DNA from 2 places in the Planococcus sp. APC 3900 genome. Region 1 is predicted to be linked to the other one. Evidence: predicted binding sites of a transcription regulator. Region 1 holds the regulator's gene; the other holds the start of a gene.
The links. Region 1 encodes LexA, which represses DNA repair genes until DNA is damaged. Its sites were predicted from a motif close to CGAACATATGTTCG; they were not measured.
Positions count from the first base shown of each region.

Region 2: a site for LexA is predicted at 6,953-6,966, ahead of QMA04_RS05615 (Y-family DNA polymerase). Genes of this name have one in related genera too.

Region 1 is NZ_JASDCT010000015.1:1,131-9,215, reverse strand. It holds gene QMA04_RS17860 (YneF family protein) at 128-370, opposite strand; gene tkt (transketolase) at 814-2,817, opposite strand; gene QMA04_RS17850 (DUF896 domain-containing protein) at 2,905-3,138, opposite strand; gene QMA04_RS17845 (YneB family resolvase-like protein) at 3,197-3,850, opposite strand; gene yneA (cell division suppressor protein YneA) at 3,847-4,164, opposite strand; gene lexA (transcriptional repressor LexA) at 4,330-4,950, shown strand; gene QMA04_RS17830 (class I SAM-dependent DNA methyltransferase) at 5,015-5,749, opposite strand; gene QMA04_RS17825 (hypothetical protein) at 5,847-6,041, opposite strand; gene QMA04_RS17820 (hypothetical protein) at 6,103-6,534, opposite strand; gene QMA04_RS17815 (hypothetical protein) at 6,682-6,870, opposite strand; gene QMA04_RS17810 (hypothetical protein) at 7,032-7,490, opposite strand; gene QMA04_RS17805 (hypothetical protein) at 7,740-7,868, opposite strand.
Region 2 is NZ_JASDCT010000002.1:314,029-336,990, reverse strand. It holds gene QMA04_RS05655 (sensor histidine kinase) at 1-186, opposite strand, end outside; gene QMA04_RS05650 (response regulator transcription factor) at 170-868, opposite strand; gene QMA04_RS05645 (aldehyde dehydrogenase) at 1,204-2,592, opposite strand; gene QMA04_RS05640 (Gfo/Idh/MocA family protein) at 2,657-3,580, opposite strand; gene QMA04_RS05635 (hypothetical protein) at 3,696-3,839, shown strand; gene QMA04_RS05630 (thermonuclease family protein) at 4,032-4,763, shown strand; tRNA gene QMA04_RS05625 (tRNA-Val) at 4,947-5,019, shown strand; gene QMA04_RS05620 (YolD-like family protein) at 5,301-5,663, opposite strand; gene QMA04_RS05615 (Y-family DNA polymerase) at 5,674-6,933, opposite strand; gene QMA04_RS05610 (TRAP transporter permease) at 7,415-9,448, opposite strand; gene QMA04_RS05605 (DUF1850 domain-containing protein) at 9,438-9,962, opposite strand; gene QMA04_RS05600 (TAXI family TRAP transporter solute-binding subunit) at 10,041-11,024, opposite strand; gene QMA04_RS05595 (phosphatidylglycerophosphatase A family protein) at 11,153-11,737, opposite strand; gene QMA04_RS05590 (alpha/beta hydrolase) at 11,843-12,565, shown strand; gene QMA04_RS05585 (YjcG family protein) at 12,638-13,156, shown strand; gene QMA04_RS05580 (GNAT family N-acetyltransferase) at 13,157-13,588, shown strand; gene fabI (enoyl-ACP reductase FabI) at 13,653-14,423, opposite strand; gene mgtE (magnesium transporter) at 14,503-15,873, opposite strand; gene prpE (bis(5'-nucleosyl)-tetraphosphatase PrpE) at 15,975-16,712, shown strand; gene QMA04_RS05560 (RluA family pseudouridine synthase) at 16,709-17,584, opposite strand; gene QMA04_RS05555 (NAD kinase) at 17,590-18,396, opposite strand; gene yjbM (GTP diphosphokinase) at 18,393-19,070, opposite strand; gene QMA04_RS05545 (UPF0738 family protein) at 19,093-19,488, opposite strand; gene QMA04_RS05540 (CYTH domain-containing protein) at 19,594-20,184, shown strand; gene QMA04_RS05535 (globin domain-containing protein) at 20,286-20,684, shown strand; gene QMA04_RS05530 (ClpXP adapter SpxH family protein) at 20,681-21,478, shown strand; gene pepF (oligoendopeptidase F) at 21,940-22,962, opposite strand, start outside.

The DNA of each region.
Region 1 (8,085 bases):
CTTAGGGGAAAATTCAGTCTACCCGATATGAGTAGTGAAGTTCCATAATCATTCTTTCCTAATCTAATCATAATTCAACATTTCGTTGGGCTAGAAACCCTGTTAAAAGCACTCCGAAGAGTACTTTTTATTTTTTAGCAGTTTTGCTAGGTTTGGTTGACGCTTTATTCATTTGAGTCATCATTTGATTGATTTTTTTCTGAGACGGTTTTTGTCCCATTTGCATCATCATGATTCGCAGCATTTCTTCATTGATTGGTGGGTTATCTTGCAAATATTTCATCATATATCGACGTGCGATAAAGAATCCAAGTGCAACACCTGCGAGTAAAGCCACGATAACGATTACGATCCAGATCCATGTATCCATTCTTGTTACCTCCTTCGTGTTGCGTAAATAAGTAGTGCACCACAATGGATTATACTATAAAAAAGTAATTGTGACCATAAGGAGGAAAATAATAAAGTGAAACTTCAATCAGTAGGGGTCTCCCCCTTACTGATTGTTAGTTGAACCAATCGGACTTTTACGGTCAGTGGATCTCCTGCTTGTCAAAGCAGGAGACCATACTGCCCGTTAAAGCGGGATAAAGTGAAACTTCAATCAGTAGGGGTCTCTCCCCCTTACTGATTGTTAGTTGAACCAATCGGACTTTTACGGTCAGTGGATCTCCTGCTTGTCAAAGCAGGAGACCATACTGCCCGTTAAAGCGGGATAAAGTGAAACTTCACCTTTTCCACTGCTCATCAAATAAAAAAGAGGCTGCCCACTAAAAGTCATTTTTCATGATCTTTTGGGACAGCCCTTCCATATTAGTTTTCGTTGATTAAGTTTTTCACTTTGTTTGCAACATTGTCAGCTGTGAAGCCGAACTCTTCCATGATGCGTTCTCCCGGTGCACTTGCACCGAAACGGTCGATTGCAAGAATATCGCCTTCGTCGCCTGTATAGCGATCCCAACCGAATGAAGTACCGACTTCAATAGCCAGGCGTTTCTTGACAGTTCTTGGAATGACGGATTGCTTGTATTCTTTATCCTGTTTTTCAAAACGATCCCATGATGGCATTGAAACGACAGAAACCGCAATTCCTTCTTCAGCCAATTGCTTTTGTGCAGCTACAGCCAAGCTAACTTCCGATCCAGTCGCAAGCAATAGCGCTTGTGGATTTTCAGCAGGGGACACAACGTATGCACCCTTCTCCACGCCAGCTTCTGCAAGTTCTGCGCTATTTTCCAAAATTGGCAAGTCCTGACGAGAAAGAACCAATAAAGTCGGTGTAGTTTTCGCCGTCAACGCCAAACGCCATGCCGCTTTTGTTTCGTTGGCATCAGCGGGACGAACAACGCTCAAGTTCGGCATTGCACGAAGAGAAGCCAAATGTTCAACCGGTTCATGTGTTGGGCCATCTTCGCCTACAGCTACGCTATCATGTGTGAAGACATAAGTGACAGGAAGCCCCATTAATGCAGCCAGACGGATTGCTGGACGGACATAATCACTGAAGACGAAGAACGTTCCGCCGAAGACATGAAGTCCGCCATGAAGAGCCATACCGTTTAAGGCTGCTCCCATTGCAAATTCACGCACACCAAACCAGATATTGCGTCCTTCAGGATGTTCAGCGTCAAAATCGCCAGCGCCTTTGATGTTCGTTTTGTTGGATCCAGCAAGGTCAGCACTGCCTCCGAAGAAGGAAGGAACTGTTTTAGCGATTGCATTGATCATATCTCCTGAAGAAGAACGAGTTGCTTGTTTCTTACCGAATTCATATGTCGGGAACTCTGCATCAAAGTTCTCTGGAAGATCACCACGGATCGCCATCTGCAATTGTTCCGCCAATTCCGGATGTGCTGATTCGTATTGTGAATACAATTCGTTCCATTTTGACTCAGCTTTTGCCCCAAGCTCTTCAGTTGCCTGTTGGAAAGTTTCATATACTTCCTCCGGCACATGGAAATCTTGATCGAAAGTCCACTCGTAGTATTCTTTAACCAATTTCATTTCATCTTCACCAAGCGGCGCGCCGTGTGCATCTGCTTTACCTGATTTGTTCGGAGCTCCGTAACCGATAACGGTTTTGACTTCGATTAATGTCGGTTTGTCTGAAGATTCTTTGGCTTGTGCGATTTTTTCTGATAAGTCGTCCAATACATTGCCATCATCTACGCGCAAATAGTTCCAGCCGTATGATTCAAAACGTTTTTGAACATTTTCAGAGAAACTCTTGCCAAGTGGACCGTCCAACGAAATGTCGTTGCTATCATATAGAACAACCAATTTGTTTAATTTCAAGTGGCCCGCAAGAGAAATAGCTTCTCCGGCAACGCCTTCCATCAAATCTCCATCACCGCATAAAGCGAAAGTGTTGTGATCGACGATATTCATTCCTTCTTTATTGTAAGTAGCCGCTAAATGACGCTCAGCCATTGCCATACCGACCGCCATACCAATTCCCTGTCCAAGTGGACCGGTCGTTGCTTCAACGCCTGTAGTGTGGCCATATTCGGGATGTCCAGGTGTTTTTGAATCCCATTGACGGAAGTTTTTGATTTCATCCATTTCTAAACCATAGCCGCTTAAATGAAGCAAACTGTATAGAAGCATGGAACCATGTCCAGCGGATAACACAAAACGGTCACGGTTAAACCAATCCGGATTTTTTGGATTGTGGTTCATATGCTTAGTCCACAAAGTATATGCCATTGGAGCTGCGCCCATTGGCAATCCTGGATGACCAGAATTTGCTTTTTCGATTGCATCGATGGAAAGTGTACGAATTGTTGTCACTGCAAGTTGATCTGCGTGGGTTGACATAGTAACATCCTCTCTCAAACAAAAATATAATCCCTTTCTAGTTTAGTCAACAATAGAAAAGAATACAATGAAAAAGAGAATAAGTATTTAATTCAAATACTTATTCTCTCGAATATTTTTGACCTTTTCTGGCGTTACGTCGTTCCCATTCGGGTCAATTACTTTTACATTTTCAATTGTTCCACGCATCGTTTTACGGAACGTTTGCAAATATTCCTGGCGCAAAGAAGATTGTTCTTTTGCTTCTTCTTTGGATAATCCAGTCGTTTTCGATTTACGTGATAGTTCATTAATTCTAGTTAATTTGTCTGGTGATAACATAGACATCCACCTTTCTTCTTTTCATATGGTACAAAAAAAGTAAGGTTTCTGCAATGTTTTAGTCTTTCATCAGCTTTTCGTATTCCTTATATCGCCGATGAACCGTCGCCTTGCTCGCTTGGTAGCCGAATCCTTGCAAGGTTACAGCAATTTCACTGAAAGTCAGCCCATTAGTTTTCAGGCTGACAATTTGATCGATAGGCAGATCCAAGCGTTCACGCCCATCAGGATTGCCTTTGCCTTTTAGATTTTTTTCCGGTTTATAGCCATTTTCCACAGCGCGTTTCATGCCCCGCTTGATTTTGGCATTATGTATTTTGCGCTGATATTCTTCAACGATTGCCAGAATTTCAAGCACCATGTCATCCATATCATTAAGGGCTATTGGCCCCATATCCGATAAGGTATAAACTTCCACGCCATATTTCTTCATGACATGCAAAAGAGCAATACGTGCGTGCCCTCTGCCCAAACGCGTTTCATCCTGAATAAAAACGGCATCGATTTTGTCTCCCTTAATGCAATTAAGCATTTCAAGCAGACCGTCACGATCCATCTCGTATCCACTGTGCTGATCGGTGTATACACCATCCACTTTATAAGATTGTTCAAACGCGAATTTCATCAGTTCTTCTTCCTGTCTCTCAAGGGAGGATTCCTGCGTATCTTTGGTCGTGCTGACACGGCAATAAATTAATGCATTTTTCTTCATTCAGTATCACCTGCAAATTTAATGGTCTCATCAGGAGCAAATTTCAATTGGTCGCTTGGAATCTTAAGGGATTGTCCTGCAATGATTTTTGGAGTAGAAAGGTTGTTTTCTTTCATAATCTCCTCTATCCATTCATGATGGGGAGTCGCGCCACTGAAAGATTCAGCTAAAGTCCAAAGCGTATCGCCTTCTTCTATTTCAACTTGGCTCATTGATGTACTGTTTGTATTATGGGACAGTATGGCGTAAAAAGTAAATACCACAATTAATGAGAAAAATGCGATAAGATAAGTATTTTGTCGAATGAATGTCATTTGAACCGCCTCCTAAGAATTTGTGTTCGGAATGTATGTTCTCATATTAATGCGAACAGGTGTTTTTGTCAAGAATAAAATTCGAACCTATGTTTGCATTTCAATGCCCGAGTTGGTATACTATTGGTAGAAATCAAGTAGAATTACTCAAATGAGGTGAAACTGTTGAAAAAAGTATCCAAACGCCAGGAAGACATTCTGTCATTTATAAAAGAGGAAGTTCGGCTGAAAGGCTATCCGCCATCCGTACGCGAAATCGGTGAGGCAGTCGGTCTTGCATCCAGTTCGACTGTACATGGACATTTAGCACGTCTTGAAAGCAAAGGCTTGATCAGACGGGATCCCACCAAGCCGAGAGCCATTGAAGTAATAAGCACTGATGAAGCGTTAATCGATAAAAGTCCGGTATTGCATGTTCCTTTGATCGGTAAAGTAACTGCCGGTGTTCCTATTACAGCAATTGAGAACGTGGAAGAGTATTTCCCGCTTCCGCAAAGTTATGGCACTGAAGATGATCACATCTTCATGCTGGAGATCATGGGTGAAAGTATGATCGAAGCCGGAATTTTGAACGGAGATTATGTAGTGGTTAAGCAGCAGCAGACCGCGGATAATGGGGACATTGTTGTCGCAATGACGACTGAGGATGAAGCAACAGTCAAACGCTTCTTCCGAGAAGAAAATTATTTCCGTCTTCAGCCTGAAAATTCATCAATGGATCCGATCATTGTAGACCAAGTATCGATTCTTGGTAAAGTTGTAGGCGTTTACCGCCAAATCCATTAAAAAAAAACCGGGGAAATCCCTGGTTTTTTTTAATGGATATTTTTATTATGTAAACAATTTCGATTTAGCGTTTATGACAGCTGAAAGCTAAAATTACAGGAATTCTCATTCTCCTACTATACTCTTCATCAGAACTGAAATATTGACGTTCGGGCTTCCCTTCCCGAACATTCGTTACGCTAAATCCCGCCTTTGTCAAAGAAGTAAAATAGCTTTCAATGGTCCGGTGATGCTTGACGACAATTTTATCGATCCACGGTTCGTGCCGTTCCCCTTCTTTAAAGTAATCGTCCACCAGCCAATTGCTTCTTTTTTCTCCTGACATTTTACTTGAAAAAGATGAGGTCGTCAGTGGATGCTGCACACTAAATACAAATTTCCCCTCAGCTTTTAAGGATTCATATACATTTCGGAATAGTTCGTCCACTTCCGGTAAATAATGGATGGCTAATCGAGAGGAGACGATGTCATAGGTATTTTCAGGAAAGACAAATGACTCCATAATTGCCAATGTCAGATCGGCATTGACACCCTCCAAATTTGCAGCCGCTAAGCCGATCATTTCTTCAGACCCTTCTACACCATGATAATAATGCGCTCCTGCTTCCAACAGTTCTTTTCCGAATAAGGCATCTCCACATCCTAAATCGAGTATATCCTGGTTTTGAAAGTTGCCAAGCAACCCATAGATTATTGGTTTTTCAATGCTGTTATTAGGGCTCTCCGCCCGATTTCTTCTTTGCAGAAAGTTCTTCAAAAAATCTTTTTCCTCGTAAGCACTCGATCCTCTGAATTCCATTCATTTGCCTCCCAATCGAATTGTCATGCAAAAAATCTTTTAAAAAAAGGAGTTGCGCAAGCAACACCTTAAGTGCAGCTTGCCGAGAAAAAATCTTCTACAGTTCGCTGACGATAATATATTTAACTAAATTGATAGTAATGCGATAAATATTGCCTGTTTGTTCATCTGAAATTTCATAAGTGCCATTGGAAGGAATCTTGCTTAATGCCGATTCTTTATCTACAGCCTGGACATTGTGTACGATGGTATTGCCTTGATCAAAATAAAACTCTACGCGAAACGGTTTCATGCAATAGCCTCCTTTAAACTTTTACTTTATCTTCGTGACTCAGTTTAGCATATATCCTTTATTATTGCTGTTTGTATAATTCCTTGTATACGATCACTTTCAGGGCAAGCAGCTCTTCTTCATTCAAATCCTCTTCAAGCTTCTGAATCACTTCGTCTGCTGACATCGTGCCATCTTCAATTCCCGATTTCATTTTAGCCAGATCCGCAATGCCGACCTTTTTGATGACTGTACCCGCCGCATCTCCAGTTGTTTCAAATGGCAAAGGCATACTCTCTTCCTCTGCAATTTTGGCTTCTTCTACATATTCAAGCATTTGTGGATCACTTTCAACATATTCCACCACTTTTTCCATTTGCCCGTTGTTCCGAAGCTCTTCTGTCGCCTCGGCAACCAGCCGGTCGGTCGACAAATCGGGTCCGATAACATATGTGCCAATGCCTGCAAACGAAAAGAAGATTAAAAAAACAATGATAGACATTAAAAAGCGCATAGCCGATTCCCCCTCCGTTTTTAGACTATTATAACAGTAGACGCAAAAAAGTGTATAAAGTTACCAAAAAAGAATAACCTCGCAGTTCGTTCTTTGCAGAACGGACGACAAGGTTATTTCTTTTACTCAAGCATGTTCATCAATTAATCATCGTTTCTGCTGCTCAGCAATCCACCAGTCAATGTGTTCTAAATTAAAGATCACAGTGTCTTGGAATGCTTTGCGGTGCGGAATCTTTCTTTTCGACATTAAATCTGTAATCTGCTCTGCAGCCAATGGATAATTCACTGATTCCAAATATTCTACAAGATTCGAAAGTCCTTGGATTTTCCTCAAATTAATCGCCTCCCACAAAATCCTTCTTCTTTCAAGAGAAAGAAAAATTCAGTATGAGTTATTAACTTTTCAGGCTGCAACTAATTATAACCTTAATTCGCCGGCTGTAAACTATAAAAAAAGGTATTCTTCGCATACTCTGCATATTTTCATCATAAATTTCACAAAGCCTGTTTAGTTAGAATCAGGATATTTTCAAGCAACAGCAAGACAAGGAGATATCCGCTTGCCTCTGGAATCTTTCTTTGCCAGCACATAAAAAACAGCATCTCCGAGGAGAAACTGTTTTCATGTTTACTTTTCTGCAGAGTCAGAACAGCATAACCTTTATCGGCTTTGAGGCTCCAATCGACAAAAATTTCATTTATCGGTCTCTTCAGTATCTTTTCCAATGTTGATTGTTTAAATAATTTATATTCTAATGGCCGTTTAGCCAGTTTCAAGGTGTCTTCAATGCCCATGCCTATCCATTCATTTTCGAGCAGAGTAAAGATGTCTGTACGACGAATCAGCAGGGTTCTTTCAATATCTCCGAAACGGTTCAGTAAATCCGAGGTTCTTTGCTCCAGTTCACTTATTTTAATGATTCCATCGAAGAGAGCCTGCTCGTTAACTTCCATCAGCCTAGGCTCTATTTCTATCACGCTTTCTTCCAAGACAGTAAGAATCACACCCGACCAGTTCACTAAATTCCAAACGGCATACTGTTCTTTAATCTCGTGGCCTGCTTCTGTTAAAAACTCCGTTGAAATGCTTCGCCAATTATTTGAGGAGCAATTGAAGCCGGAATCCCTTTAACAGGAAACACACACAGATATTCCACCATCAACGAGAATCACTCAATTCTCAACCGTGAAGCATTCTGCTGATCAAGAATCGACGCGGTGGCTTTCTTCATAAGCACGCTCATCTTTGTGGTAACGGATGTATGATTTTCCGAAAGCGACTAAAGACGTGATCCAGAGAGAAATTAGAATTGCGTATAAGATCATGAACATAATGATTCCTCCTCTTTTACTAATCAGCAACATAGTCAAATATTAACTTTTTTTTTAAAAAAACTTTTTAATATCTCAGTCTGCCAGGTCATTGCCAATTAGTCGCTTTAGCACACGAATAAGTTTCTATTAGTTTTCAATTTCCATTATTTTTTTTCATTTTCTCTTTCTGGACTCGACGGAAAACAGAAAAAAGCCGTTGGCGCTTTGCAGCACC
Region 2 (22,962 bases), on a different contig from region 1:
GCTCGGATCTGAGGTTTCAGTTTCATTGAACTTCGCCACAAGAGCGTTTGTTTCCGACTGCAGTTGATTGACTTCCGATGAATACGTCAATTGGCTGAACGAAAAATAAATGACAAAAGCCAGCACCAGTAAAATAACCAGCATCAGTAAAGTGGAGGAAATGTGGATTTTATTTTTCAGCTTCATGGCCTTGCTCCTTCAAGACATAGCCGACTCCGCGAACCGTCTGGATGTAAGTCGAGTTTTCACCAGCGTCCACTTTCTTCCGCAAGTAACGGATATAGACATCGATGACATTGGTGTCGCCGTAATAATCATAGCCCCACACTGCATTCAACACTTGTTCGCGGCTGAGCACCTGCTGTGGATTTTTAATCAGATACAGCAAAAGATCAAATTCACGCGGCGTCAATTCGATGGCACGGCCGTTACGTCTGACGTCACGTGTGCTTTCATTCATCTCCAGCTCCTGGAAACGATGGAGTGAAGAATTGCCGTTGCCATTCACCAAGCGCAAGCAAGCACGGATCCGGGCCAACAATTCTTCTATTTCAAAAGGTTTGGTGACATAATCATTTGCCCCTAAATCCAATCCGGCCACTTTATCTTTCACATCGTTTTTAGCCGTCAATAAAATAACCGGAATCGCTGCATCAGAAGAACGGATTCGTTTTAAGACATCCAGTCCATGAATTTCCGGCAACATCAAATCGAGCAGCACCAAATCCCAGTCCTGTTCCCGAAATTGAATCAATCCTTCTGATCCTGTATGGGCAACCCCTGTTTCATATCCTTCAAATTTCAATTCCAATTCCAATACACGTGCAATGCTTTTCTCATCTTCCACAATTAAAATGCGTTCTGCCACTGCAATCACCTCTTGATACTTATAATAGCAGATTTAAGAAAAGTGCAAGCAGCCGTTTAGCCCCGACAAGCGCTGGAAGTCTTCCCGGTAATGGCGTTCTTTGCCATTGTCGGGAAGGCTGAAGCGACTCGAGGGGCTGGCTGTTGGAGTCTGGATATCACGAAAAGCGCAAGCAGCCGTTTAGCTCCGACAAGCGCTGGAAGCCTTCCTGGTAATGGCGTTCTTTGCCATTGTCGGGAAGGCTGAAGCGACTCGAGGGGCTGGCTGTTGGAGTCTGGACACTACGAAAAGCGCAAGCAAGTAGACAAAAAAGAAATAAGCGACCCGAAGGCCGCTTATTTCAATACTGTTTTGATCCACTTCGCTTTGTTTTTATAAGGCGGGAAGACCAGGTTTGTTGATAATTTAGTTGATTTCTTTAGAATCGATTTGGCATGTGTAAAAGTTTCAAAACTGGATTTTCCGTGGTAGGAATTAACTCCCGATGTACCGATGCCGCCGAATGGCAAATACGAGCTGCCCACATGCGATACCGTATCGTTGATGCAGCCGCCGCCAAATGGCAATTGATCCAGGAAGAACCGGACAGCACGGTCGTTTTCAGAGAACAAGTACGCCGACAAAGGCTTCGGCAATTTACGGATTTGGCGCAACAGCAATGGAAGATCCGTATATGTGATGATCGGCAAAACCGGTCCGAAAATTTCATCTTCCATCGATGGGCTGTCCCAATTGACATTGTCCAAAAGAACCGGTTCGATATACAAATCATCACGGTCCATTTTGCCGCCGTAAATGACGTGATCAGCTTCCTTATTCACAATTTCCGCTAAGCGGTCAAAATGTTGGGTATTGACAATGCGCCCGTAATCTTTGCTTTGCTGCGCATCTTTTCCGTAAAACTTCTGTATCGTCTTCGTTAATTTTTTCAGGAATTCTTCTTTAACCGATTCATGCACACAAATGTAATCAGGCGCTACACAGGTCTGGCCGGTATTCATCAGTTTGCCCCAGGCAATCCGTTTGGCAGCCAGGTCCAAGTTCGCCGTCTGGTCTACAATTGCCGGGCTTTTGCCGCCAAGCTCCAAAGTTATGGGAGTCAATCGTTCCGATGCCGCTTTCATGATGACTTTCCCGACATTGACGCTGCCCGTGAAGAAAATATAATCGAATGATGCATGGATCAACGCCGTCACTTCTTCACGTTCGCCTTCAACCACACGAATGTAATAGGTAGGAAACGTTTCTTCAATAATGGTGCGGATGATTTTCGCCACATGAGGCGTTGCTTCAGATGGCTTGACCACTGCACAGTTTCCGCCGATAATAGCCCCGATCAATGGCTCCATCACCAATTGGAACGGATAGTTGAAAGGACCGATAATCAGGACAGAGCCGTATGGTTCACGGATGACAAAGCTTTTCGACGGCTGAAGATGAATCGGCGTCTTGACTTGTTCAGGCTTCATCCAGTCTTCCAAATTTTTCGCCATGCTGCCGATGCTGTCGAGCACAAAGCCTACTTCGGTTGCATAGGCTTCAAATTCACTTTTGCCCAGGTCTTTCTTCAAAGCTTCAATTACGTCGGTTTCATGGGATTGGATTACGCTTTTCAAGCGGTGCAATTGTTCAATCCGAAAGTCCGTTGATTTTGTGGCACCCGTATAGTAATAATCACGTTGTTCTTCAATCATCTGTTCTACGTCATTTGCTGTAAAATTCATTTTCCAACCTCCCTCAAGTGTTTTCATTATACCAATGGAGTTCTTGAATTCAAAAAATGAACACTTATTCAGTCAATAAATAATCGATATAGCGTTGGATGACCAGGCCTTCTTCAAAATTAACCAAAAGAGTCGATTGGCTATCCATTTCTGTGAAAAGTGATGGTACATTTTCAAATCCACTGATCAATCGCCGCTCTTGGCCTTTTTCTGATTCATAAAGATCCGACCAATTCTCCAATGTCAGAACTCCAGTTTCGCCGTATATTTTAAACTGCAAGTTCTCTTGTTGGCCGATGCCGCTGATTCCCGTCAACAAGAACGGAATTTGTTCTTGAGTCAAGCCATGCGCAATCAATCCCGTTTCGCATTTTTCTGCGTCTTCCGGATAGGTGATGTGATGGGAAGTAAACGACAACTCACCGAAAAGACGGTTCATCAATTGAAAATAATGGGGAAAGACTTCACGGACAAAGCCTCCTTGGCTTCTTGAAGCAATCCATGGATTTTGTTGCCACAACCTCGGCCAATCCGGGAAAAATGTCTGGAGCTCGATCCGTACCACTTTTCCAATCTGTCCGTTCTTGATGCGCTTGGCCATTTCGCGGATTTCCGGTTTATACATCAGCGGGAAATGCATGGCCGTCTGCACACGATTGTCTGCAACAGACTTGACCATTGCTTCGCCATCTTCCACGTCATGAGCCAACGGTTTTTCGCAGAGGATATTGATGCCCGCACTGGCTGCCAGTTCAGCGATTTCCGAATGAAAGGCGGGCGGTGTCGCAATATATACCCAATTGATATCTGAATGCAACACGTCCTCTACTGATTTTGCTGCAGGGATTCCATAGGCTTCGCTGATTTCTTCGAGGCGTTCTGCCTGCTGGTCATAGACCATTTTTATTTCCACTTGTTTTTCCTGCTGAAGCTGTTTGATGATGCGTTCACCAACAATTCCTGTTCCAATGATGCCAATTGAAATCATAAAAAATCTCCCCTTTTATGGCCTTTCGGCTTTTTTATGCCCTGTGTTTATCAGTGTAACCTTTAGGGGTATAGAATAGTCAAACAATACCATTACATCCTGAGGAGGAAACAACATGAATGAACAAACGAATTGGTGGGAGCCTATTTTCACAGGACAATTAGAAGTAGGCGTCAATAAAGAAAAGTTAGAAAGCGTTACGGAAGAATCCATTTTATACTATGAAGAAACTTCAAATCAGACGGAGTCAGCTTTTTAATTGCTGAAACTTACACACGACTTTTGCCGCTGCAATACATAGAAAACGCCTTGTTCAATTTACAATTGATCGAGGCGTTTTATTATGCAAATTTCCCGGACAGTTATAGCTGAACCCAAATCCGCTAACCGCTGTCGCATTGCCAGAAAGCCTAATTATCCATATAATAATGGAAACGAAAGCAGGGATCCTATGAAACTAAAACTTATGCTGCTGGCCTTATTCTTTCTTTCAGGATGCGGCATGCTGGAATCGACTGATACATCCGGCACAACCGACCGGATCGATGTGGAAGTGACGCAGGTCATTGATGGCGATACCATAAAAATCATTTATGAAGGCGAAGAAGTCACTGTCCGCTACTTGTTGATGGATACGCCGGAAACCAATCACCCGCGCCTGGGTGAACAGCCTCTTGGCAAAGAAGCGACAGAAGAAAACAAACGGCTGATCGAATCAGGCGATGTCTCGATCGAGTTTGACGTCGGCGACCGTTTTGACGATTATGACCGCTTGCTGGCTTATATCTACGTCGATGGCGAAAGTGTTCAGGAACAGATGCTGGAGTCTGGACTGGCCCGGGTTGCCTATGTCTTCCCTCCAAATACCCGTTACCTGGATGATTTTGAAAAAGCGGAGCAAATCGCCAAAGATGAGGAAGCAGGAATTTGGCAATACGAAAACTATTCCACCGACCGGGGCTTCAATTCAGAAGCATTTGGACAGGAATCTTCCGGAAATGCCCGTCCTTCCACTGAAGAGCCAATAGACGGTGATTGTGAAATCAAAGGAAATATCAACCGCAACGGCAATAAAATCTATCACATGCCGAGTGATTCTTCTTATGAACAAACCAATCCCGAAGAATGGTTCTGTACAGAACAAGAAGCGCAAGACGCCGGTTTCAGAGGGGTTGGACAGTAGGACAACAGTTCTTTATGGGGCCTTCTTCCGGCTGTGTCGTCGATGAAATGCAGCGTATTTTCGCATGCCCTGACAGTGCTCCGGCGGGACGGATAAAGGGAAATACAGCGCTTATTTTTCTTCTCCAAAAACTATTGACTTTTTCCGTGGACAAGCTATACTTATATTTGTCCTGGAAATTGAGATTCCTTAGCTCAGCTGGGAGAGCGCTACCTTGACAGGGTAGAGGTCGCTGGTTCGAGCCCAGTAGGAATCATATAGTACGATGAAGAACCGCACAGCCATTTAGGCTGCGCGGTTTTTTTGTATCACAAAAAACGGGATGCATAAAGCTCCCGCACCAAATTTGAAATCCTATTCATCTTTATCTTCAACATCAAAACTGCATCAAAAACAGCAAGGCGATCCCCAGTAAGTTCATCCCGTAAAAATAAAAGCCATCTTGAAAACTTATGTGCTCTTCACCAAAAAAATACAAATTCATCCGTTTCATTTTATCATCCTTTTTTGTCACTTTTTTAGGCCATGCCTGCCGGTTTAATCCACCATCACAATCGACACGATTTCATCCACGGGCAGTCTGCGCTGCTTGAATGGATCCTCATAAATCAACATTCGAGTTTTCCCATCAATGCTTTTAATCGTCCCCCTGTGTGCCTCGATGGCACCATCTTTCCAGCAGCGGATGAGAACTTCGCATTGCCGCTTCAGCGCAATCTCCATCTCTTCCTGAATCAACTGCAAGTCGTCTCCGTTCAACTCGGGTTTTGGCACTTGTTCGTCTTTCTCGTACCATTCCCGGATCATTTCGACATGTTCCGGCAGCATCAAGGCTGTCCATTTAATGTTCCCGCGATCTTTAATATCGCCGACTGTCTTTAAATACTTATTGCGTTTCATCGGACCACCCCTATTCTTTGTTGTGTCCGCCGATCAATTTTGTCCGCGCTATGGCGGTGCCCGCCTGTGTGCCCGAGATGCCCCGATAGATAGCCGAATAGCCATACTTTTTCCGGATGGCATCCATGGCACTCCCCAAGCGCCTGTTTTCAAACTTCCTTTCATCGAACAGACTTAACTGCATCGACGACTCTTCTTCCAGATTGCTGATGGACAACGAAATCTGGCGAACCGGTTTATGTTGGAAATGCTCATGAAAAATCTCCTGGCAGACGCGATAAATTTTCAGCGTATCATTCGTTGCTTCGTCAATAGAGCGCGAACGGGAGAATCCGCCGCCGAATACGGACTTGCTGTAAACAACACTCAAGTGAATTGTCCGCCCCATGCGGTGAGCTTTACGCGTACGCATCGCAACATCTTCACACATTTCCAGAATAATCGTCATGATGTCTTTTTCTTCTATGTAATCGCGATATAAAATCTGTCCTTTTCCGTAACTGACCTGTCCCTCCACCAAAGGCGCACCTAAATCCGACAAGTCGATGCCATTGGCGTGTTGGTGGAGTTGATTGCCCATAATCCCAAAGCGCTCCTCCAAAAGAGAGACGTCTGTACAGGCCAAATCTCCAATACAGAAAATCCCCATGCTGTTTAAGGTTTTTTCCATCCGAGAGCCGATGCCCCACATTTTACTGAGAGGCGCCACTGGCCATAACTTTTTCGGCACATCGGCATATGTCCAATTGGCAAAACCCGTTTCTTTCGCCTCCAAATCGAGAGCCAACTTTGCCAGCAGCATATTTGGCCCTCCCCCCACCGAAGAAGGCAGTTTGAAACAGTCCAGCAATTCCTGTTGGATGCGGCGCATTGTCTGTTCAGGAGGCCCCCACAACTTCTCTGTCCCTGTCAGTTCAATAAAACTCTCGTCTACACTGTAAACATGAATCGATTCTTTTGGCACGTAGCTGCCCAACAGCTCAGTAATGGCCATCGATTTTTCCAAATAAAGCTTCATTTTAGGTTCAATCAGTAAAATATCCGGATGGTTCGGAATTTCAAAAAGCCGTGTGCCAGTTCTCACACTAAAACGCTTTTTCATCATAGGCGATGCCGCTAAAACCACACTTCCTTTCCGTTCCTGGTTTCCCACCACTGCAAGACAAACTTCCAACGGATCGAGTCCCAGTTCTACCGCCGAGACGCTGGCATAGAAACTGCACATATCAATACAAAAGATATGACGTTCTGGCAATTCAAGTGCTTTCATCACTCTCACCTCTCAAAAGGGAACGTATGTTCTTATTCTATACCACGATGATCGTAACGGCAATCCTTTTTAAAAAAATAAACTTCTGCCATGCGGTTCACTGGATCTGAACTGCATAGCAAAAGCGATATTCTAAAAAAATCCAACCGTTTCTATGCTTCAACTATAAAAAAGATTTAAAAAAATTGAATGCCCCGCCTTATGGATCATTCAATTTTCTAACAACTTTACATTTGCCGGTATGCGTATTATGATAAGTGCAGTAAAAGATTTGACATCCATCATTCTTATCAGCGCACCGGAAAACAGTTGGAAATTGCTGTTCCCGATTTGCAGGAATCAATGGGTGCCAAACCCACTGCAAGCTTTAGGAACAAAGTTTGCTTTGAAAAAGTCATCGCCTTCGGGTGATGGCTTTTTTCGTTTTTTAGCCAAAAGAAAACCGGCCAGGCATCAGCCCGACCGGTTTTTTCATAGTTTATTATGCTTCTACAGTTTTGGCAGGCTTTTTATCGCGCGCCAGCCACTGGATTCCAAATAGAATAACAAAGGCAATGGCACCAATCGTATCAGACAAGCCCTCCGGATAAATCAAAGCTAATCCGGTTGCGAATGCCAGGATGCGTTCAAGCCAGTTCAGCTTGCGATACCAATAACCGATCAATCCTGCTCCGATGGCAATCATCCCTGTCAATGCTGTAATCAGTACCCAGATCAGCTCAGGCCAAGTGGTATCGATCATCAGCAGAGCGGGTGACAACACAAACATATACGGAATGATAAACGCCGCGGCCGCCAATTTGGCTGCAATAAAACCAGTCTTGATCGGTTCGCCACCTGAAATCCCTGAAGCTGCAAATGCTGCAAGCGCAACAGGCGGTGTAATATCGGCAATGATCCCGAAGTAGAACACGAATAGATGGGCAGATAAAGCGACCACCAGCGGTACTGCCGCTCCAACCGGCTCATCCATCATCAACAACGTGATAATGGCTGGTGCCGCTATCGTAGAGGTGATGACATAATTGGCAGTTGTCGGTGACCCCATTCCGAGAACAATCGCTGCCAGCATGGTGAAGAACAAGGTCAGCAGGATATTTCCTCCTGAAGCTGAAACCAGCCCATTTGCCAGACTCAGGCCAAGGCCGGTCTTCACAACGACGCCGACGATGATTCCGGCGGCGGCTGTTGCCGCTGCAACAGCTAAAGCCGTTCGTGCCCCATCAACAAGCGCTAAAATGATATCTTTAAAGTTCAAGCGTGTTTCTTTATTAAAAGCACTGACGAAAATCGTCAACAGAATCCCGTAAAGTGCTGCCTGCATGGTTGGAATGCCGATCAACAAGAAAACGATGATGGCGATAATCGGCAGCAAGAGATAAATCTTTTTCACAACTTCCTTGCGGTTTGGCATTTCTTCAGGCGAAAGGCCTTTCAGTCCAATCCGCTTGGCTTCAAAATGAGTCATGATCCAAACTCCTGTGAAATACAAAAGAGCCGGTATTGCAGCTGCTTTCGCAATTTCCCAGTAGGTAACTCCTCCGATAAACTCCACCATCAGGAAGGCTGCAGCACCCATGATCGGCGGCATCAATTGTCCGCCTGTCGAAGCTGCTGCCTCTACGCCTCCGGCAAATTCCTTCTTATATCCCAGTTTTTTCATCATCGGAATAGTATAGGAACCTGAAGTTACTACGTTGGCCACAGAACTCCCGGAAATGGTCCCCTGCAACGCACTGGAGAAGATGGCCACTTTCGCAGGCCCCCCAGTCAAATGACCGGCCAAGGATACAGCCAGATCATTGAAATACTGTCCGACCCCGGTCTTCACCAGGAACGAACCGAACAACAGGAACGTAAAGATAAAGGTGGCTGAAACGCTGATTGGCGTTCCCAGTATGCCATCTGTGGTATAGAACATGAGCTGGACGATCGAATCCAGATCCTGTCCTCTATGGCGCAGGAAGCTCGGGAAGTAAGGCCCGAAAAAGGCATAGGCCAAAAATAAACTGGCAATGACGGTAATCGGCATACCCACGGCCCGCCGAGTTGCTTCAAGCGTCAGCAGGATCGCTAAAATCCCGACAATCAAATCCAGTTCAGTGACCCGTCCGAGACGGAACACCAAATCATCATACATGATTGGCCAGTAGGCAGCTACGCCAATTGAAAGCAGCGCCAGAATATAATCATACCAGGCCACTTTATGCCGGATTCCTTTGCGCTTTCTGGCCGGGAATAATATGAAGATCAAAGATAATGCAAACCCTAAGTGGACAGACCGCTGAATATAAGCGGTATATTGCCCGAAAATAGCGGTATAAAGCTGGAATAAAGAAAAAGCTAATAACCCGAAAAAGACCACATGCTTAATGATTCCGCTTAAATCCCGCGTATTGGATTCAGGATCGTATTTCTGTAGAATTTCCTTCTGTTTTTCTTCCGAGATGTAAGATTCATCTTCCGGCGGAAGCTTTTGCTGTTCGCGTTCTTCTGGAGACAATTTATCGCTCATCAATTCTCACTCCTTGTCTTAGTTGAAACAGGGATAAGCGTTCTACCCTAAAAGTATACGACTTCCCTCTTTCAAGCGTTTTTTTCAAATCAATCTTCTGTCCTTTTGTTCTGAATGATAAACCGGCATCCACATCTCCGACGAACAGCCGAAATTCGGGCAGTTCCCTTGTCATATTCTTGATAAAGTATTTACCGTCCTTTTCGACAAAGGTCTCGCCTTCTCCTGCATTTGAGGGCATGCCAATATTAAAATCTTCATATTCAAGCTCTGTCATCATTAAAGCGTTATCCTCGATCACTTTATAACTTTCAATGACTTCTGACAAATGGATCGAATGGGTATAGATCAATTGGAAAAACCGGCTTTTGACCGGCACATAAGCCGTTATTTTTTCAGTCTCGTTATCGGTAAACACATAATTCTTCTGGAATGGGGTGAATGCGATCAAGGAGCTGATTAAGATGAGGGCAATCATTAACGGAAGAAACTTCTGTATCCGGGGAAACTGCATCGTCCATTCTCCTCCATCTTGAAAACAAAGAACTGACGGCAGAGCTTTCGCTTTACCGTCAGTTGTTCGCTCATTCAATTACTTTGCTTCGTCGAAATACTTCTGTGCTCCAGGATGGATATCGATTCCGATTCCATCAAGAGCCGTTTCAGCTTTGATCAATTCCGCTTTAGCGTGCTGGATTTGATCTGTGTTTTCATAGATCGCTTTAGTGATGTCGTACACCAAGTCTTCTGAAAGTTCGTTTTGTACCACTAACATAGCCAATACAGAAACAGTCGGAACTTCTTCAGCCAATCCGTAAGTGCCGGATGGTACAACATCATTTGCATAGTAAGGATATTTTTCGATCAATGCATCCGCTTTATCCTGTTCGACAGGTACAATCACTACGTCTGAAGTTGCGCTAAGGCTTTCAACAGCGCCTGTCGGTGTCCCGGCAGTGATGAATGCCGCATCAATTTGTCCTGACTGCAGGCTTTCTTGTGATTCCCCAAAATCAAGATTTTGAGCATCGATGTCTTCCATCGTCATGCCATGGATTTCCAGTAATTGTTCAGCATTAATATAAGTCCCAGATCCAGGGGCACCTACAGAGATTTTCTTCCCAGCCAAGTCATCAAAAGAAGCAATTCCTGAATTTGAAGTTGTGACCAATTGGATGGTTTCCGGGTAAAGCGCACCGATAGCGGAAACGGTATCAATCTTTTCCCCTTCGAACATGTTCGATCCTTCAGCTGCGTAGAAGGCTGTATCCGTTTGAACAAACGCAATCTGCGCCGCTCCATCAGCAAGTGCAGTCATGTTTGCAGCGGAAGCCTGGGAAACTTCAGCAGTCGTGTCCAAGCCCGTTTCATTTTCAACGATCGTAGCCATCGCGCCACCAAGCGGATAGTATGTTCCTGTTGTTCCGCCCGTCAAGATGCTGAGGAATTCGGGATCTGAAGCCCCGCCACCGCCTTCTCCTTCGGGTTCTGTTGCTGCGTCATCTCCACAGCCTGCCAAAAATACAGATCCTGCAAGAGTTACTGCAGCAAATAAACCAAATTTCTTCTTCAACATAAAGTGACCTCCCCTTTGCTCAATTCGTATTTTGTGTTTCCTTTTCATAATAGCATGTCTTTCTTACTACTTTCAATGCATTTCAGGAAATACAACCGCTTACATAGAGAACATTTAGAAAACTCGAATCAAGTTTCAGCACCTTCTACATGAGTTTCAGGAGTTGTTTCTCCCGGCGCCAGATCTTCAAAAGTCCGCCCCTGTTCTTCAAGGTCACGCGTCCGGTGGGCAATCCGTGCCGATGCACATGCCGCAACACTTGCTACCAGGTCATCCAGGAATGTGTGGACTTGGCCGCCGTATTTCGTATCAAGCTTATGGATAATTCCAGTTTTGTTTTTGTCCAAATGGCCGAATGTGGTTACAGCGATGCTTCCATAAGTCAATACTGCACCTAAACCGATCATTTCATCGACCCCGAAAAGCCCTTCGTCTGCTCCTACGATCTGCTGGAGTGGACGGGATAACTTCCCTTGTTCTGCCAATTCATCCAACTCAATTCCCACAAGCAGGGCGTGCTGCATTTCACGTTTGCGCAAAACACTTTCAACGGATTCCATGCAATGTTCAATTGTCAGTCCTTCATTGAAAGGCAATTGCATATCCAAAACGATTTTAGCTATGTCTTCATTGGTGACGCCTCTTCGCTCCAACGCCTCGTGCGTCGCTTTCGTCACTTCGTCCGAATGTACTCGAAATCTTCCGCCATCCATAATCAAAAACCCCTTCCTTCTATAGTCTTGGTGTTCTTTTCCCATTATACCTTGTCCATCCAGTATGGTACAATTTTCTTACAAACCACTAGAGGAGGCATATAAATGACTACTGGAAAGGTAGAAGATTTATCCATTTACAGCAAGGAACTTCAAGAAGACATGCAATTGCTTGTCTACCTTCCTTCCAATTTTTCACCCTTGTACAAATACACACTGGTCATCGCTTCAGATGGCAAGGATTATTTTCAATTAGGGCGGATTCCGCGTGTCGTAGATGAGTTATTGGCGAATCAGGAAATCGAAAATATCATCGTGGTCGGCGTGCCTTATAAGAGCGTGTCCGACCGCAATAAAAAATACGAACCGACCGGTGAACAGCATGGTGCATACGTGCGCTTTTTAGCACATGAGCTGGTGCCTTTCCTGGATGAAAAATACCCGACCTATCAGGTCGGCATGGGCCGTGCATTGATTGGGGATTCGCTGGCTGCAACAGTATCGCTGATGGCAGCTTTGAAATACCCGAATATATTCGGCCGCGTCATTCTGCAGTCGCCAAAAGTCGGCGAAGACATGCTGAAAGCAGTCGAAGCCTTTAATTCAGCCAATTCTTTCACCGTTTACCACGTCATCGGAAAAGAAGAAACAGCAGTCAAACTAAGCAATGGCGGAACGGAAGATTTTGTTGAACCTAACCGGAAATTAAATAATTTAATGAAAAATAAAGGGTTTTCGATCTTTTATGAAGAATTTGATGGAGACCATACTTGGAAGCATTGGCAGCCAGATTTGCGGCGTGCATTGATTCAGAACTTCGGTATGTAGAAGCTGATGAGGCACCACGACTAACTGGGGGCATTCAGAGAAATGGTCATTACAGACAAGGAGGTCATTAGGATGAAATATGGAGTAGCAGCTTTTCCTTCAAAAAAATTGCAGGATATCGCAAACTCATACAGAAAACGCTATGATCCGCATTATGAACTGATCACCCCTCACATGACATTAAAAGATCCATTTGAGGCGGACGCATCAAAAATAAAAGACGTTGCGGCAGAAATGCAGAACATCGCCAAACGCCATAAACCGTTTAAATTGCACGCGACGCGTGTCAGCACATTTTCTCCGGTCACCAATACTTTGTATTTCAAAGTGGAACCGAATGCTGATATCTCAGCGTTGCATGAAGACTTACATTCCGATTTCTTTGGCGGTATGCCGAAGCATTCTTTCGTACCGCATGTTACGATTGGACAGAAATTGTCTGATACCGAACATGCCGATGTTTTTGCCCAATTGAAGATGGCAGGCATCGACCACGATGAAATGATTGACCGCATTCATTTACTTTATCAATTGGAAGATGGTTCATGGACGGTCTACGAGACATTCCGATTAACTGGAGATGATCAATAAGTGCTGAAAGTAAAAATAACCGAAAACCAATTGGAAAAAGAACAGGCCTTTGATATCCGCAGAAAAGTTTTTGTGGAAGAGCAGAAAGTTCCGGTTCATCTTGAAATGGATGAATACGATGACAGTGCCATTCATTTTGTCGGCTATCAGCTTGAACAGCCGATTGCTGCCGGACGGATGCGGGAAGTAGAAGCAGGCCTCGGCAAAGTCGAACGGGTATGCGTGCTCCCCGAGTACCGTGGACAGCATATCGGTGTCATGATGATGAACGAGATGGAAGAGTATGCACGGACAAACGGGATTTTCAGACTTAAATTGAATGCCCAGACCCACGCTATCTCCTTTTATGAAAATATTGGCTATGAAGTGACATCAGAAGAATTCATGGATGCGGGAATCCCCCACAAATCGATGGAAAAAGTCGTTAATTGATGGTTTTGCAGACATGAAAAAACAGGACGACCGCTAATCTGGTCGCCCTGTTTTTTTGTGTTCTTTAAAGGATATGGTATCCGCTGTCTACATGGATGGTTTCTCCTGTAATCCCGCGAGACATGTCGCTGAAGAGGAATGATGCTGTATCGCCCACTTCTTCCGGTGTAGTGTTGCGGCGCAGTGGCGCTTTTTCTTCGATTTCATGCAAAATCGAATTGAAATCACTGACTCCTTTAGAAGAAAGTGTACGAATCGGACCTGAAGAAATCGCATTGACACGAATTCCATGACGCCCCAGATCTGCTGCTAAATAACGCACCGACATTTCAAGAGAAGCTTTTGCAACGCCCATGACATTGTAATTCGGCATAACGCGCTCGCCGCCGATGTATGTCAAAGCTACAATGCTTCCGCCTTCAGCCATCAATGGCTTGGCGTTTTTGGCAATATTGGTCAATGAGTATGCACTGATGTTTTGTGCCAGCAAGAATCCGTCTCTTGACGTATCCGAAAAATCTCCTGCCAGTTCCTCGTTCTTCGCGAAAGCGATGCAATGCGCAAGTCCATGGATGGTGCCTACCTGTTCTTTAATGGCCGTAAAGCATTCTGCTACAGCTTCGTCATTTGTCACATCACATGGCAAAATCAGTTCGTGGTTGCCATCCAACGTAGCCACCAAATCACGCACAGATTTTTCAAAGCGCTCACCTGCATAAGTGAAAATCAGGTTAGCTCCCGATTGATCCAACGAACGTGCGATTCCCCAAGCGATGCTCCGCTTGTTGGCTACTCCCATAATGACAAAAGTCTTTCCTTCTAATGATATTGACATGTCCATTCCTCCTGCATCTGTTATTATTACCTGGTACTAATAATACATCACAAAAAAGAAAAGTGCAATTCGCACTTTTCTAGAGGCTGCCTAGGAACGTTGTCGCTAAACCTAAATAAATCAAAATGGAAATGATGTCATTTAAAGTAGTGATAAAGGGTCCTGAAGCGACAGCCGGATCAATCTTCATCCGGTGAATCAATAATGGAATGAACGAACCCGCAAGAGTCGCCACAAAAATAGAGCTGGAAACAGCGGTTCCGACCAATACACCGATCAGCAATTCACCTTTCCAGAAGTACACTAAGCCTACCACTACGATGCCACAGACCACGCCTGTAATCAGACCTGTGCCGGCTTCCCGGAACAACAGCTTGATCTTGCTTTCTTCTTCGATGTCTCCTGTCGCAATCCCACGGACTGCTACGGCCAAAGCTTGAGTTCCGCTGTTCCCTGCCATTCCCGCAATAAGCGGAATAAAGACAGCAAGCAACGCTACCTGATCCAATGTCGCTTCGAACATACCCATGAGGTTAGCCGTCAGCATTCCAAGGAACGTCAATAAAATCAACCAAGGCAGCCGTTTTTTAGCCGCGGTAAAGGATCCTTTGTCAAACGTGTCCATATCCGAGACAGCGGCCAGTTTGGAGTAGTCATCTGATGCTTCTTCTTCCAGCACGTCAATGATGTCATCGACGGTGATGATGCCGAGCAGATGGTGCTGATAATCGACAACCGGCATGGCCAGGAAATCATAATCTTTGATCATCCGTGCCACTTCTTCCTGGTCTTCGCTGACAGAGACACTGACGACCCGGTCATTCATGATGGAGCTGATCAGAGTATCTTCTTCCGCCAGAATCAAATCACGCAACGTCACGATGCCTGAAAGCTTTTGATCATCATCTACCACAAACACATAATAGATGGTTTCCGCATTCGGAGCGGCATTGCGAAGAATGTTCATCGCGGAACGGACAGTGGAGTTTTTCGGGATAGCCACAAACTCCGTCGTCATAATGGAACCTGCAGTATATTCCTCATAATGCAGCAAGTCTTTAATTTGCTGCGCCGAGTCTTTGTCCATAATCGTCAAGTAACTGGCGACTTGTTCTTTATTCAATTCGTTTAAGACATCGACCGCGTCATCCGTGTACATATAGGACAAGAGATCAGCGGCATAACTAGCATCCATCTCGCGGAACAAATCTTCGTAATCATCATCGTCCACTTCGATTGCTTCAAAGAGATCTGCCATCTCTTTAGGAGAGAGATACTGATACAGCACTTGCCTAGTGGCGGAATCCGCCTTTTCATAAAAACTTGCCTGGTCGTATGGATGGTGCGATAAAAACTCATCACGGAATTCTTTAACATCTCCGCGGATAAGCAATTCATTGAACAATGCGTCGTTCATTTCCTCATCACGTATAACTTTTTCTTCCATCATGTATACCCCCTCCTTTCGAGGATTGTGTCTGCTTGCTATAGTAGTCTATACGCTTCACTATAGAACTGTATAGTAAATTTTTCATTAAAGAGGTGGTTTACTTGAAATACGATATCATCGGCGACATCCATGGCTGCTACCAAGAACTATTGCAGCTCGTCGAACGCTTAGGTTACCAGAAACAGGGCGATGTATTCATCCATCCTGAAAACAGAAAGCTGGCGTTTGTCGGTGATGCGATGGACCGTGGATCAGAGTCGTTGAACGTCCTGCGCCTACTGTTCGCCATGCAGGATGAAGGCATCCTTTACTATTCCCCTGGAAATCATTGCAATAAACTTTTCCGTTTTTTCAAAGGGCATAATGTTCAGCTTGCCCATGGACTGGAAATGACTGTCGCCGAATGGGAACAGATGCCCAAACAGGAAAGGCAGCAGTTCCGGAAACGCTATATCCATTTCTATGAGCAGCTTCCTCATTATCAGCAGCTTGAACATGATTTGATTGTCGCCCACGCGGGTTTAAAGGCTGAAATGATCGGCAAGCCGCTGAGCAAAGGCATCGCGGTTTTTGTGCTGTATGGTGACATCACAGGCAGATTCCATGCCGACGGGCGCCCTATCCGGCGCGACTGGGCTAAAACATACAAAGGAACGAAGTGGGTGGTCTATGGCCATACGCCGACCGCTGAACCTTATGTCATCAACCGGACCGTTAATATCGATACCGGCTGTGTGTTCGGCGGTGCCTTGACGGCATTTCGCTATCCCGAAAAAGAAATCGTCTCTGTTCCATCTCAGCAGCCCTACCAACCCGACCGTTTTCACATCTACAATTAAACCAATGCCTGCATGTCCTCATTCAACGAAGAACTGAAAAACAATTTCTCTCCGGAAACCGGATGGATCAATTCCAATTCCGTACAGTGAAGCGCCTGGCGGTCCAACCGTTCCCTTTTGCCGCCGTACAAATCATCTCCAACTAAAGGGTGGCCGATATGGGCTAAATGCACACGGATCTGATGGGTCCTTCCAGTATTCAACTGGAGGCTGATATGCGAATAATCGGGAAGCCTTTTAATCACCCGTACTTCGGTTTCCGCAAATTGCCCGTCTTCACGGACTTCCCGTTCAATGATGCTTGTATTTTTCCGTCCAATCGGAGCCGTTATTGTAAATTCGTCCTTTTCTACAAGCCCATGAACCAAGGCCTCATACCGCCGCTTCATCTTCTTCTCCTGCTGCTGCATGGAGATCATATGATGGATGTGGCGGTTTTTTGCAATACAGACAAGGCCGGACGTATCGCGGTCCAACCGTGTGGCAATGTGCAAAGTCGAAGGGATTCCGTGGTCATTAAAGTGCTTGGCTACAATATTGGCCAGGCTTCCAAAGGGATGCTCGCGAGAAGGAATCGTGTTCTGCAAAGGGGGTTTCTCGACAATCAGCAAAGCATCATCCTCGTAGACAATATCCAGGTTCCCGTCTTCTGCCAGCAGGCCCTTGCCATGTTCTTCGTTCGGAAAAATAACGGTCACCGCATCGCCTTTTTCAAGGGGATGCCTGACCGTTACCTCTGCACCATTCACTAAAATTTGTCCGCCGCCATACTTGACGGAAGCCAACGTTCGTTTGGAGATGCCCCATTCTCCCAATGCTTCACGCAGCAGGCTTTGGCTTTCAGCAGTATACGTCAGTTGAAAAGGTTTCATGGCGTTCAATCTGAAAGCTCGCTGTCAATGAAGGAGTCGTGGACACGCTGCCAGAACGGGAATGAACGGAATCTGGCAAAACGGACTTTTTCGCTGGCCACTTTGTATTCGATTGATTTTACATCTTTATGAAGCAATTGCAGATGGTCAACTGTCACCATGAAATCCGGCGCCTTGACCGGGCGCAACGCACATCTGTGATGCGCAGGCAAAACCAATGGTGAACCGACTGTGCGGAAAACCCGGTTATTGATGGAGGCCATCTCCGTCAATTGCATCGCCTGCAAGGACGGATGGATGATCGCCCCGCCAAGCGCTTTGTTGTAGGCCGTACTGCCAGAAGGCGTCGACATGCACAGGCCGTCTCCTCTGAAACGCTCAAAATGGCTTTCATTCAAAAAGACATCCATCACCAATGTGACATCCGGAGATTTCACAGTTGACTCATTCAACGCCAGATAAACAGCCGGCTCATCGAGGTTCTGATAGTGGATGCTAACCTCAAGCAATGGATATTCGATCACTTCATAATCTTTTTTGGCAATCGATAAAACCAATTTTTCGATTTCGATCGGCTTCCAGTCGGCATAAAAACCAAGATGGCCCGTATGTATCCCGACAAAAGCTACATCCGCCAGTTTTTCACTGTATTTATGGAAGGCGTGAAGAAGCGTGCCGTCTCCACCAATCGATAAGACAACATCCGGTGCCTCTTCGTTCCATTCCATCCCAAAGTCCTCCAGGTAATTCTTTGCAGTGGCCATCAATTCATTGGATAATTTGTCCGTTCTCGATATAATATAAAACTTCATCTTTCAGATCGACCTCCTTCTCTGTCGGTTCGGAAATGGGTTCCAGGCGATTCCTTAAATTCAGTAAAATAAGCTTGGGCTTCCTGAATTTCATCCCGGATTTGCGACATTTCCTCGTCCAATTGGAACGCGGCTTCCGCCGCTCGCTGCAGGCGATTCTTTATCTCTTCCGGAAAAACACCTTTATATTTGTAATTCAAGGAATGCTCAATCGAGGCCCAGAAATTCATCGCTAAAGTACGTATTTGGATTTCAGCCAAAATCAGCTGTTCCCCATCAATGGTCTGGACCGGATATTCTACGATGACATGATAAGACCGGTAACCGCTTTGCTTTTCATTGGAAATATAATCTTTTTCTTCAACAATGCGCAGATCCTTGCGTTGTCTGAGCAGACTGACTACCGTTTCAATGTCACCGACAAATTGGCACATCATCCGGATTCCGGCAATGTCCTGCAACTGGTGGGCCAATTGTTCAGAAGGCTCGAACGGGATGCCTTTTTCCAGCGTCTTGTCATAGATACTCGCTAGAGGCTTGACTCGGCCTGTAACAAACTCGATTGGTGAATTTGTATTGCCATTTTCAAATTGGCTGCGCATTCCTTTAAATTTCACTTTCAATTCATCTACGGCTTGTTTATATGGTGCTAAAAATCGATTCCATTGACCCATTTCCGGTCCTCCTCACTTCTCTTTAAGATCTTGAAGCAAGTGCCTCATGAAATGCCTGTTCAACAGCGATGCGGAACGCTTCACCATAATTGTCATTGCCTTCTATATTCTCCACCAGCATCCATAGTTCGTCGTGGAAATTAGCCAAAGGCATAACTTGCTTGCCCCACGTTAAAAGGGGGACGCTTTTAAGCTGAAGCGCTTTAGTCAACGCCGGCCATGTATGTATATCAAATTGAACATATATATAGTCAGTACCCGTATCCAACAAGTAGACAAACGCCTGGTTGTCGGAATCTGTCAGCATTTGGCCAGAAGCTTCAATTGCTTCGACAGGTTCTGTTTCTTCAATAATGAATTCTATTTCATTGTCGGTAATTTCAGTCTTAGATACAGCTACTAATTTATGCAAATTCATACATCCTCTCTGGCTTCCTGATAATGATATTTTAACACAGCTCTGCCATTCGTTGCAGTTTGCGCTAAACTATCCGATAATGAAGTTACTAGAGAGGTGCATCTTATGACAAAAGAACTTGAAATCGAATTTAAAAACATGCTCACTAAAGAAGAATACATGCGTTTACTGAAGGATTTTTCTGCTTTCCACAACGGGCCTAAAACCCAGCACAACCATTATTTTGACACGCCCGACTTTCAATTGAAGAACAAGCTCGGCGCTCTTCGCATCCGCAATAAACAGGGGCGCTTCGAATGTACGTTAAAGATTCCGGCGCCAGTCGGACATTACGAAATCACTGATAAATTGACCAGAGAACAAGCGCGCCGCATGCTGGAATTAAAGACTTTTGAAGCACCTGAAGTTTCGCTTGCCCTGCAGGAAATGGATATTCCATTGGCGCAATTAGAATCGATCGGCACATTGACCACTCATCGTGCAGAGTTCGACTATCTGGATGGGCTTCTGGTGATTGACCATTCCGAGTACAACGGCCATGAAGATTTTGAATTGGAATTCGAAGTAGCTGATGCTGAAAATGGCCAAAAACGCTTCTTGGATTTCCTGCAGCAGCAAGACATTCCACAGCGTCCCGCCGACAAGAAAATCGCCCGCTTCATGAATTCTGCTTCTGTCCGTTCTGTTGACAAATAAATTTTATTGCCTAATTTTTCCAACTGTTCAATCGATTTGTTTGAGATATTTGTGCTGCGTTGTTAGAATGAGTTTACAGCTAAAGCAAAGGAGACACGATGATGACTGGAAAACCGATTATTCCGTACGAAGAGATTGGTGCGGAAACATTATCACAGTTAGTCGATGCATTTTATGCTCGCGTAGCGGCACATCCAAAGCTGCAGCCTATTTTTCCAGATGACCTTTCCGAGACCGCCCGTAAACAAAAACAATTCTTAACCCAATATTTAGGTGGACCGAATTTGTATTCAGAAGAACATGGGCATCCGAGACTAAAAGCAAGACATAATCCATTCGCAATAACGCCTGCTAGAGCTCAGGCTTGGCTTGAGTGCATGAGTGAAGCAATGGACGAGGTGGGATTGAGCGGAAAATTCCGTGAAACCTTATACAATCGACTTGTTTTAACTGCACATCACATGATCAATGAGTCTGACAGTGAGGAGGAGTTGGAGTGAGCAATCTAGATTTGGTCCAGGAAATTCGTGAACCTGCGAATTCTTTTAAACCAATGGAGTTGTATGTTTTCGTAGACCCCTTGAACCCAGAATGTTGGGAGCTTCAAGCAGTTATACGGAAACTCCAGATCGAATACGGCCATTACTTTTCTATGCGTATTGTATTGAGTACACAGCTGCTCAATTTAAATAAAGGAACACTTTCATCAAACATCGACACGAACAACTTAACCCATCCTGTTTTGCCGTCTGTGGCGATTAAAGCAGCAGAGCTTCAGGGAAAACGTTCTGGAAACCGATTCCTGCACAAATTGCAGGAGCACTTGTTCCTTCAATCAAAAGATGTTTCTTCATATAATGTTTTACTGGAAATTGCGGAAGAAGCAGAATTGGATCAAGAAGAGTTCAAATTGGACTTCCACTCTGTACATACCGCAAAAGCTTTCCAATGCGACTTACAGATTACACGTGAAATGGAAATCAACGAAGTGCCAAGCATCGTATTTTTCAATGAATGCATTGAAGATGAAGGTGTTAAAGTATCCGGACTTTATTCATACGATGTCTACCAGACAATTTTGCAAGAGATGATGGGTGAAGAAAGCTTAAATCGTCAGTCCCCGCCACCCTTGGATGATCTTTTTACTAAATACTCGACAATGGCCACTAGAGAAATTGCTTCTATTTATAATATTTCCGAACAAACAGCCGAATGCGAACTGAAAAAACAAGTGCTCCAACAAAAACTGGAACGCATCTGCATGGCAAAAGAAACCATATGGAAAGTAAAATAGCCTGCCTCCCCTTTTGGGGGAGACAGGCTATTTTTTTGGCATCAAGATGGCTATGGAAAGTATACATTCTGTAATAGAAAGTATTTGTGCTGAAACGGAAAGTATTCCGTATTTATTGGAAAGTATTTGGGTTGAATTAGAAAGTATCTGAATCGAAAGTCTGCCCAATAAAGATGCGAAAAAGCGAAAGGCGCCTTCCACGTCCGGAAGGCGCCTTTCTATATTACACAAAGGGGATGGGAGAAATGTTCACGCTCAAACAAAGGGGTGTATGTTTGTATGTGATTTATTTCACAACCTAATCTTAGCACGGCATAATAGTTAATGCAATAATTCACAAAGACTTTCACAAATTTGTCATAAACGAGCTGTGTATTATCCAATGTCTGTTTGAACTTAACTATTGTGTAATAACAAATAGAAAAGAGAAACTAACTAATATCGTTAGTTTCTCTTCCTTCTTATTTATTCAACAATAGTTTCTCAAGCTCATTAAGTTTTTGTTCGAACACTTTGCAGGCTTCTTCAACGGCTTTTGATTGTGTCATATCGACACCGGCTTTTTTCAGCACTTCAATCGGATAATCCGAGCTGCCGGCTTTCAGGAATTCATTGATATAGCGGTCGACAGCGGGTTGTCCTTCTTCTAGGATCCCTTTGCTCAAGGCAGTTGCTGCACTGAAGCCTGTCGCATATTGGAACACATAGTAATTATAGTAGAAATGCGGGATTCTCGCCCACTCCAAACCGATTTCTTCATCGACTGCTACATCCGGTCCGAAATATTTCTGATTCAGTTCATAATAAACTTCTGTCAGGCGGTCTGCAGTCAGCGCTTCGCCATCCTGATCCATTTTGTGCATCATATGCTCGAATTCAGCAAACATGGTTTGGCGGAACACCGTCCCACGGAATCCATCCAACCAGTGGTTCAGCAGATAGATGCGTTCCTGGTCATCTTCAGTGGCGTTGACCATGTATTCATTCAAAAGGGCTTCGTTGGTGGTAGAAGCCACTTCTGCCACGAAAATTGAATAATCGCCGTAAATATACGGCTGATTGGCGCGCGTATAATAACTGTGGACACTATGGCCGAACTCATGCGCCAATGTGAACAGGTTATCGACGTTGTCCTGCCAGTTCATCAGGATATACGGGTTTGTTCCATAAGTACCCGAAGAATAGGCTCCACTGCGCTTGCCTTTGTTTTCCTTGACGTCCACCCAGCGATTATCGATGCCTTCTTTGACGATGCCAACATATTCTTCTCCAAGTGCTTCAAGGCCTTTAAGCATGATGCCAGTGGCTTTTTCGTATGGAATCTCCATTTTCACTTCTTTGACCAATGGCGTATGCATATCCCACATATGAACCTTATCGATGCCAAGCACTTCTTTGCGCAGGGCAGCGTAACGGTGCAAGAGGTGAAGGTTATTATTGATGGTCTCCACCAGATTATCGTAAACCGCTTCCGGAATATGGTC